One region of the Rhodomicrobium lacus genome, then DNA from elsewhere that is predicted to be linked to it. Evidence: predicted binding sites of a transcription regulator. Region 1 holds the regulator's gene; the other holds the start of a gene.
The links. The regulator LexA, encoded in region 1, represses DNA repair genes until DNA is damaged. The targets are predictions, from matches to a motif close to TGTTCNNNNTGTGTTCNG.
Positions count from the first base shown of each region.

Region 2: a site for LexA is predicted at 2,476-2,493, ahead of EK416_RS17725 (ImuA family protein). Genes of this name have one in related genera too.

Region 1 covers NZ_RZNF01000004.1:79,210-83,501, reverse strand. Annotated here, with positions in the region: gene EK416_RS06710 (DUF3320 domain-containing protein) at 1-1,606, opposite strand, end outside; gene lexA (transcriptional repressor LexA) at 1,946-2,662, shown strand; gene EK416_RS06700 (PHA/PHB synthase family protein) at 2,891-4,292, shown strand, end outside.
Region 2 covers NZ_RZNF01000007.1:126,010-130,301, forward strand. Annotated here, with positions in the region: gene EK416_RS07960 (Y-family DNA polymerase) at 1-1,637, opposite strand, end outside; gene EK416_RS17725 (ImuA family protein) at 1,546-2,406, opposite strand; gene ggt (gamma-glutamyltransferase) at 2,664-4,292, opposite strand, start outside.

The DNA of each region.
Region 1 (4,292 bases):
GGACCGGCACGAGAAGCAGCGGCGCGCGACAACGCTGGTCCTTCCCCGCAGGCGACCACGACAGAAAGCCCATGGCAAGATGCAGGCTGTTCGCGCCGCTTTCTTCGAGCGAGCTTCGCGCGGCATGATGGATTTCGGTCAGCCGGTCCTGAAGGTCGTCGTCGGAAAGCGCGGTGAGCACGTCGCCCCGCCCGAGCGCTTCGAGCGCGTGCTGTCTCGCTGCGTCTTCGCCAGCCCTCAACTGGTAAACTTCGGCGTCGCGCGGATCGTCGCCGCTCATGACGTCGGCTCTGGCGAGGATTTTTATCTCCTTGCCGCTCGCGAGCCGGTCTTCCAGCGCGCCCGCGTCAGGGCAGGAGAGATCGACGGCGCTTTTCCCGCTCTTGAAATTCAGGAGCCTGTTGCGAAGCGAGAGGTCGAGCAGCTTCCGCTTCCATTGTTCCACCCGATCGAGCGGCTGTTCCGGCTCGGCGGCCCTGACGGCTTCCTCCACGAAGGTTGGCGGTTCGTCGAGCCCAACCGATCCGCCGGCCTCCGCTGTCACGGGCAGAGCATCCTGCGCACCGTCATGCTCGACGCCGAGCGGGCGGATTCGGCGTTGGCGCGCCTGCGCGATGTCGACGACCAGTTCGAAGCGGCGCGGTTCGTCCTCGTTCGCGTAGCTCGCGGCCTTGTCGACCGCGGCCCGGAATTTCAGCGGTGGATGGTTCGTGAGAAGCGTTGTCTCGATCAGGATCATTTCCTGCAGTTGCAGGCGTTTGCGAACGGTCTCGGCTTCGTCGACGACACAGGAGGAAAAAGCCTCCTGGGTGAGCCAGAGACCGCAATAGGCGTGGCCCGTCGAAAAGCCTACGAGCGGATTGAGCCCGGCCTGTTCCAGGCAGGCCGCGTAAAGCAGCGTGAGATCGAGACATGTCCCGAGCTTGCGTTCAAGGATCGCGCCGGGCAGGCGGATCTTCTGCCCGTCCTGCTCGAAACTCGCGGGCGGGAACGCGTAAACGATCTTCGCGTCGACGAGCGCAGCCCAGATCGCCTCGGCGACCTCCCACGAACGTCCTTTCCGGTTGCCCGAATAGCCGTCGAGCGCCGAGTTCCTGCCATGCAGACGAAGTTTCTCGGCGGCGTTGCGCAAAATCACCTCGACGGCCGGGTCGTTCGGGCGGACGAAAGCGGCCACGAGTTCCGGCGGCGTGGAAAGCCCGGTCCATTCGTTCGGCGCGAGCGCCCGGCACGGGATCGTCGCGGTCGCCAGCGATTCCTCGCCCGCTGTCGCCGAGATGTGGATTTCGCCGTCCGCGGCTTCGGTCAGCCGGTTGAGGAAAGCGGGGTCGAGATCGGCCTCGACCGGGCTGATCGAGCGGACGCCTCCCGCGTTGAGACGATCCAGCCGGAAGGTCGTCGGCTTGAGAAAAGGAGGTTCCGACGAAATGGAAATCAGGACATCCGAGAAGTCGCGCTCTGTTCCGTTGGCGATCTCGATTTCGCCGATGGCCGGAATTGAATTGACCTGAAAGGCCAGATTAATGCGCGGCGCCACGTTCGCCCGAAGCTTCACCGAAGGCGCCTGAAGATCAGAATCGTTGATCGGATCGTTGGTAATCGTCATAAAAAATATACCTAATTGCGCTTGTCACGGATACTCTCTGCTTACTGACTTCGCAAGCTGGATTCTCTTGTGCGTCACAATATGATGACTGTGGGGGCGAGTGCGTTTGAACAACGCAGAAATGCGGCCTGAAATCGGGCAGGCCGGAAGGGGAAACCGGTCCGACAAGTCGAACGGCGGCGGGACCGGGAATAAATTAGCCATTGGGAAATCTCCTGTCGCTAGAGATTCCTCCTGTGCAGGGCTGATCCAAAAGTGCCCTTTTTCCTTGCGGAACTTAATGAGAACGCTTAATGGTGTTCTTGGTTTGTACAGTCCTTCGCCACAACCGGGCCGCCCATGCTGACACCGAAGCAAAAGCAACTCCTCCTCTACATCAATGAGCGTATCGAAGCGACCGGCGTGCCGCCGTCGTTCGATGAAATGAAGGAGGCGCTGCATCTCAAGTCCAAGTCCGGCATTCATCGCCTGATCATGGCGCTGGAAGAGCGCGGCTTCATCCGCAGGCTTCCCCATCGCGCCCGCGCCCTGGAAGTGATGAAGATGCCGGAGCGCGCGCGCGCGGGTTTCGAGGCCGACCGCCGGCGGGGCTTCATGCCGACCGTCATCGAAGGACGCCGGTCATCTTTCGAGGACGCACCGCAGTCTCCTTTCATCCGCGACCGGGAAGACGGCGGCATATCGGTTCCTGTGATGGGACGTATCGCGGCGGGCGTGCCGCGCTCGGCCATCGAGGACCACAGCCACGTCCTCGTCATGCCGCCGGAATATCTTTCCACGGGCGATCACTTCGCGCTCGAAGTGCGCGGCGACTCCATGGTCGAAGCCGGAATTCAGGAAGGCGATACGGTCGTGCTGAAAAAGACGGCCGCCGCGGAAAGCGGGGATATCGTGGTCGCGCTCATCGACGACGAGGAGGCGACCCTGAAACGGCTTCGCAAGCGCGGGCAATCGATCGCCCTCGAACCCGCAAACCCGGCCTACGAGACGCGTATTTTCGGTCCTGACCGTGTGAAGATCCAGGGCAAGCTCGTCGCGCTCCTGCGGCGATATTAAGATCGAACCTGACGAGTCATGGCTGATATGCGCTTATCGCGAGGGCGGGACAGCCGCCAGCGAAGCGCTATAGTAAACACTTAGTCGGAGGACAAGCGCAGCGGGCGAAGAAAAGCTTTCAGCCCCTCACCAAACGACGCCAGAATGTTATATTATTAGTCCATGCTCGATTCAACGAGCGCAAAAGGACGCAAGAATAACTTTGCGGTTTGGGAGAGCTACGCACGGATGTCAGACAAGCGTCAAAAAGGCGACAAGCGAGAAGCCGCGAGCGCTCCGGCGCCATCCAGACCTTTGCCGGGCCTTCAGTCTCCGGAGCAATTCGCGACGAACCTTCTTCGCGCCTTTGAGGCTAGCGGGCAGGCCGTCGCGAAAATCTACGAGGACCGGGACAAGCGGTCGGGCGCTTTCACGGTTGCGGGCGGAATGGCGGACATCGGCAAGATTTTCGCGCCGATCGCGCAATACTGGATGAGCGACCCGCAGAAGCTGGCAGCCGCTCAGGCGAAGCTCAATCAGGATCTCATCGACCTTTGGGGCCGGACCTATCAGCGTTTTCTCGGCGAGGAGGTCCAGCCGCTGATCGAGCCGGCCGCCAGCGATCCGCGCTTCAAGGACAAGGAGTGGTCGGAGAACGCGTTCTTCGATTTCCTGAAGCAGGCCTATCTTCTGACCGGCAAATGGGCGGGCGATCTCGTCGAGAACGCCGAGACGGTCGACAGACACGCAAGGAAGCGTGCCGAGTTCTATCTGAACCAAATCGTGACCGCGCTTTCGCCGTCCAATTTCCCCTTCACCAATCCCGAGGTGATCCGCACCACCGTCTCGACCGGCGGTCAGAACCTTGCGGAGGGAATGCAGCACCTTGTGGAAGATCTGAACCAGTCGGGCGAACTGCTTCGCATCCGCCAGACCGACATGTCGGCTTTCGAGGTCGGCAAGAATCTCGCCGTCACCCCCGGAAAGGTGGTCTATCAGAACGACATCATGCAGCTCATCCAGTACACGCCGTCGACGGAGAGCGTGTATCGCGTGCCGCTGATGATCGTGCCGCCATGGATCAACAAATATTACATCCTCGACCTGACACCGCCGAAGTCGTTCATCAAATGGGTCGTCGATCAGGGCTTCACGGTTTTTGTGGTCTCCTGGGTGAATCCGGACGCCAACCTCGCCTCGAAATCGTTCGAGGATTACATGCGTGAGGGCGTGCTCGACGCGACCGACGCCGTGCTTCGCATCACGGGCGAGCCGCGCACCAATGCCGTCGGCTATTGCGTCGGCGGCACGCTGCTCGCGAGCACGCTCGCCTACATGGCCGGGACGGGCGACGACCGTATTGCGTCGGCCACGTTCCTCGCCGCGCAGACCGATTTCACCAACGCCGGCGATCTTCTCGTCTTCATCGACGACGAGCAGTTGAAGGCGCTCGACGAGGTGATGGCGGAGCGCGGTTTCCTCGATGGCGCGCGCATGTCGGCCGTGTTCAACATGCTGCGCCCGCGCGATCTGATCTGGCCTTACATCGTCAACAATTACCTGCTCGGCAAGCAGCCGTTCCCGTTCGATCTCCTGTACTGGAATGCGGATTCGACGCGCATGCCGCCAGCGAACCACAGCTTCTACCTGC
Region 2 (4,292 bases), on a different contig from region 1:
CGACCTCGTTCCGCTTTGCCGCGTGGAAGGGATGTCTCGTCAGGCTGACGCGACTGCGTTTCGTCTTTGAGCGCGGCGTGGGACGACGGCTTGAACCCAGCGGAAGCGAGCAATCGGGGCGCCCCAGTCGCTTCGCCTGTTTGCAGCGAGGAAGCGCGCGGACAGCCCGGCGATCCGGCGTCTCTCGAATGCGGCTCGGGCATGCGCAACTCGGGCATGGCACCGCGCGCGTCGCAAAGCGCGAAGGACGCAGCCTCCTTCTTCTCAGCCGCCAGACGCGGGGTTTCAGCGACCGCGAATGCCGTTCCCGCGTCGGCGAGCGCGGGTTGCCTTGCCACGGCGCGCTCGGGAATATGGCTTTCGCGCAGCGCGAAGCGGTAGACGCGCCCCTCGCCGAAGCGGTTCTCGATCCCGTCGATGAGCGCCGCGAGGTCTTCGAGGCTCGCTTCGCCCCGCACCTTGCGCAAGATGTTGGACTGGCGCGCTTCGAGCGGCTCCACCTTCGAGGCGAAGATCATGGCGGAATCGATGCCGAAGCCGGGATCGATGAGCGGCAGCTTCTCGCGGAAGAGGCGCATCACGCGAGCCGGATCGCGGCAGGGAAGCGCTGTCGTCACGGCCTGCCCTTCCACGCCGCCATCGGCGCGGAAAAAGCTTACCTCGAAGGTGAGGCCGCCGTGCCGCTCCCGTTCGAGGCGGCGGCACAGCATGTCGAGCAGCGCACGCGTGACGCGCTCGATGTCCTCCGGCGCGGCCAGGGGCTCGGCGAAGCGCAGGCGTTCGAGCCAGGGCGACGGCTCGCGCAGGAAATCGATGGCTTCTTCGGCGCGGCCGAGCGCCTTGTCGAGTTGCGGCAGAAGGTCGGGAAAGCGGCGCGCGAGACCGGCGCGCGGCATGGGCAGCACGTCGCCCACCGTGTAAAGGCCGAGCTTGCGCAGCACGCTTGCGGTTTCGGCGGCGATACGCAGCCGCTCGACGGGCAGCGGCGCAAGCAGGGCGGCGAGGCCGGCTTCAACGCGCCGATCCTCCCCGCTCTCGAACAGGGTCGACTGCCTCGGCAGGAGCGACGGCGTATCCCCGGCGGCGGCCGCGAAGTCATCCGCGATCACGTAGCGTTCGGCGTGATGGGCGAGCGCAAAGGCCGCGCCGAAGGTGGGCGCGATGGCAGCGCGGGCCGGAATGCCCCGCGCTTCGAGGCGGCCGAGCAGATCGTCGGCGAGTTTGTCCTCATCGGTCGCAGCGCCGCAGCGGCGATCCGACTTTTCGTTCAGGCGCCCGGCTCCGAACGCGGGTTGAGCGAAGAGATGCGCGCAGCCGGTGATGTCGAGCCAGAGGCCGGACGGCGCGGGCGCGGTCGCGGGCGTATAGCGCTGCGCCCACAGGGCGAGTGCGGCGCGTGCGTCGGCCTCGGCGGCGGGATCGGCGTCGGCGGTGACGAGTTTCGGGCATACCGCGAGCGCGTCGGCCAGCGGCTGGTGCAGGGAGATCCCCGCCTCGATAGCGGGGCCGTCCAGCGCGGCGATGCGGCGGACGGTGCCGTGCTTCTCAAGAAGGGCGAGCGGTTCGCGCCGCTTCGCGAGCCTCGGGCGCTTCAGCCGCGCGAGCGTCATCGCAAAGTTCGGCAACCACACGTACATGGCCCGCTTTCCCGTGGCCCGCTTCAAAAGTGTGCCCGTCTGCGCCATCGAGTGCCTCCACGATAAAGGATGCGGTTCTTCCATTGCGGCAATAGTCGAGGTCGAGACGCCAACGCGGGGGCCCGAGGCCGCCGAAGACATCGGACGAAGGAACGGCGGCGACGCGCCAGCGGGTAGAGGCGGCCCCGCTCGGCTCGCCGGCCACGCCTCTGGGCTTCACCACATGGCGGCGGACGAGGAGCGCGAGCGCGTTTGAAGTCCGCGCGGCGGCGTCGAGCCTGCGCCCGGTTTTCAGCGTAAGCGCGCCCGCCTCGCCGAGCACGGCGGCGACGGCCCGCGAATGAAGCGCCTCTTCCATGACGGCCAGCACTTCGGCGTCCTTCCGGCAGTCCACGAAAACGATGCGCGCCGGGTCGAGGCCGAAGCGGCGAAGGCCGGGCACGTAACAATCGCTTTGGCTCGCGGCCCATAGCGCGACGCCGCCTCGCACGCGCAGGTGAGCGGCCAGCACGGTCGCCGCGAAGGCTGTCACCGATGGCGCGAGTTCGGCTTCGAGCGCGGCTGCGGTGAACTCATGCAGTGCGCCGAGCGAAAGGCCGCCGCCGGGCAGGGGCTCGTTCAGCCGTGGATCGGCGAAGGGCAGCACGGGCGGCGCCCTGCCATCGTCGAGATAGTGGCCTTCGATGGCGCGGACCTGCATCCTGAGCGCGTCCAGAACGCCGGAAACCGCAGACCCGGCACGCCGGTCCGAAGCTCGGTTCTCTCGCATCGCGGTTTGCGGCCGGGCGCCTTTTTCGGCACGGCGATCTGACGGAGGGCTGACGCTCATGACACATTATGATCCTGTTTTGTTCTTGTTTTGGACCATAAACCCGCGTCAGTCAATCAGTTTGTTCTCGCATGAAAGCTGGGCGCAACCGGCCATCGCCGCCGTCTCGCCATTGCTCGCAAGGAACCGTGCGCTCTGGCGCGCGCCAGAAAGAAAGATAGGGCGCGCTTTTAATCCAATCCGAAGCGGGATACGCTTCAATATCCGATCGCCGCCGAGTCGCCGTCGCGCAGGTCGGCCGCGCCGAGGAACAGCGGGCCTTTCTTCATGATGGAATTGGCGCGACCGAGCACCCGGTGCTGGAACGTGCCGTCCGCGTTCTTCGGCAGAATGAACCCGCGCGATTCGAGAAGCCGTAAAGTATCCTCGGACACACCCCGTTCGGTGATGACGTTATCCGGCATCCACTGGTGATGGATGCGCGGCGCGGCGGTGGCTTCGGCCACGTTCATGTCGAAGGTCAGCACGTTGAGAATCTCCTGCAGAACCACCGTGATGATCGTGCTGCCGCCGGGGCTGCCGGTGACGAGATAGGGCGCGCCGTCCTTCATGACGATGGTGGGCGCCATCGAGGACAGCGGGCGCTTCCTGGGTTCGATCGCGTTCGCCTCGTCGCCGGTGAGGCCGAAGGCGTTCGGCGCGCCGGGCTTCGCGGAGAAATCGTCCATCTCGTTGTTGAGGAGGAAGCCCGCGCCGTCCACCGAATAGCCGCTGCCGAAGGCGAGGTTCAGCGTGTAGGTGTTCGCCACCGCGTTGCCCGCCTTGTCCATCACCGAAAAATGCGTCGTCTGCTCGCCCTCGGGCGCGGGCGGTTTGCCCGCCGACACGTCCGCCGATTTCGACGCGCGTTCGAGGTCGATGCCCTTGCGAAGCTCCGCCGCATAGGCCTTGTTCGTCAGCCCTGCCACCGGCACGGTAACAAAATCAGGGTCGCCCAGATATTTCGCACGGTCCGCATAGGCGCGCCGCATCGCCTCGATGAGCCGGTGATAGGTGTCCGCGCTCTCGTTGCCGAGCGGTTTCAGGTCGTAACCTTCGAGGATGTTCAGCATCTGGATGACATGCACGCCGCCCGACGACGGCGGCGGCATGGAAACGATCTCGTAGCCGTTGTAGATGCCGCGCACCGGCTCGCGCTCGACGGGCTTGTAGGCCTTAAGGTCGTCCGTGGTGATGAGGCCGTTATTCTTCTTCATCTCGGCGGCGATCAGTTCGGCGACTTCGCCCTCGTAGAAGCCCGCCGCGCCGCGCTCGCTGATCGCATGCAGCGTTTTCGCGAGGTCGGGCTGGCGCAGCACCTCGCCCATGCGATAAGGCTCGCCTTCAGGCTTCAGGAAGTAGCGCGCCGAAGACGGATCGGTCTTCAGCCGGTCCTTCGCCCGCGAGAAGGCATAGGCGAGGCCGTAGGGCACGACGACGCCCTCTTCCGCGAGCCGGATCGCGGGCGCCATCACTTGTTCGCGGGGCATCGTGCCGTATTTTTCGAGCGCGTAGAGCAGCCCCGCCACCGTTCCCGGCACACCCGCCGACGCGCGGCTGTAGCGCGCCTTGTCGCGATCCACAGCGCCGCGATTGTCGAGAAACATGTCGCGCGTGGCGGCCGCGGGGGCGGTTTCGCGATAGTCGAGCGCGATCTTCCGTCCGTCCGCCAGCGTGATCAGCATGAAGCCGCCGCCGCCGATATTACCCGCCTGCGGATGCGTGACGGCCATGGCGAAGCCGACAGCCACGGCCGCGTCGATTGCGTTTCCGCCAGCCTTGAGGATGTCCGCGCCGACCTGCGCGGCGACTTTCTCCTGCGCGGACACCATGCCGTTTTCGGCGAC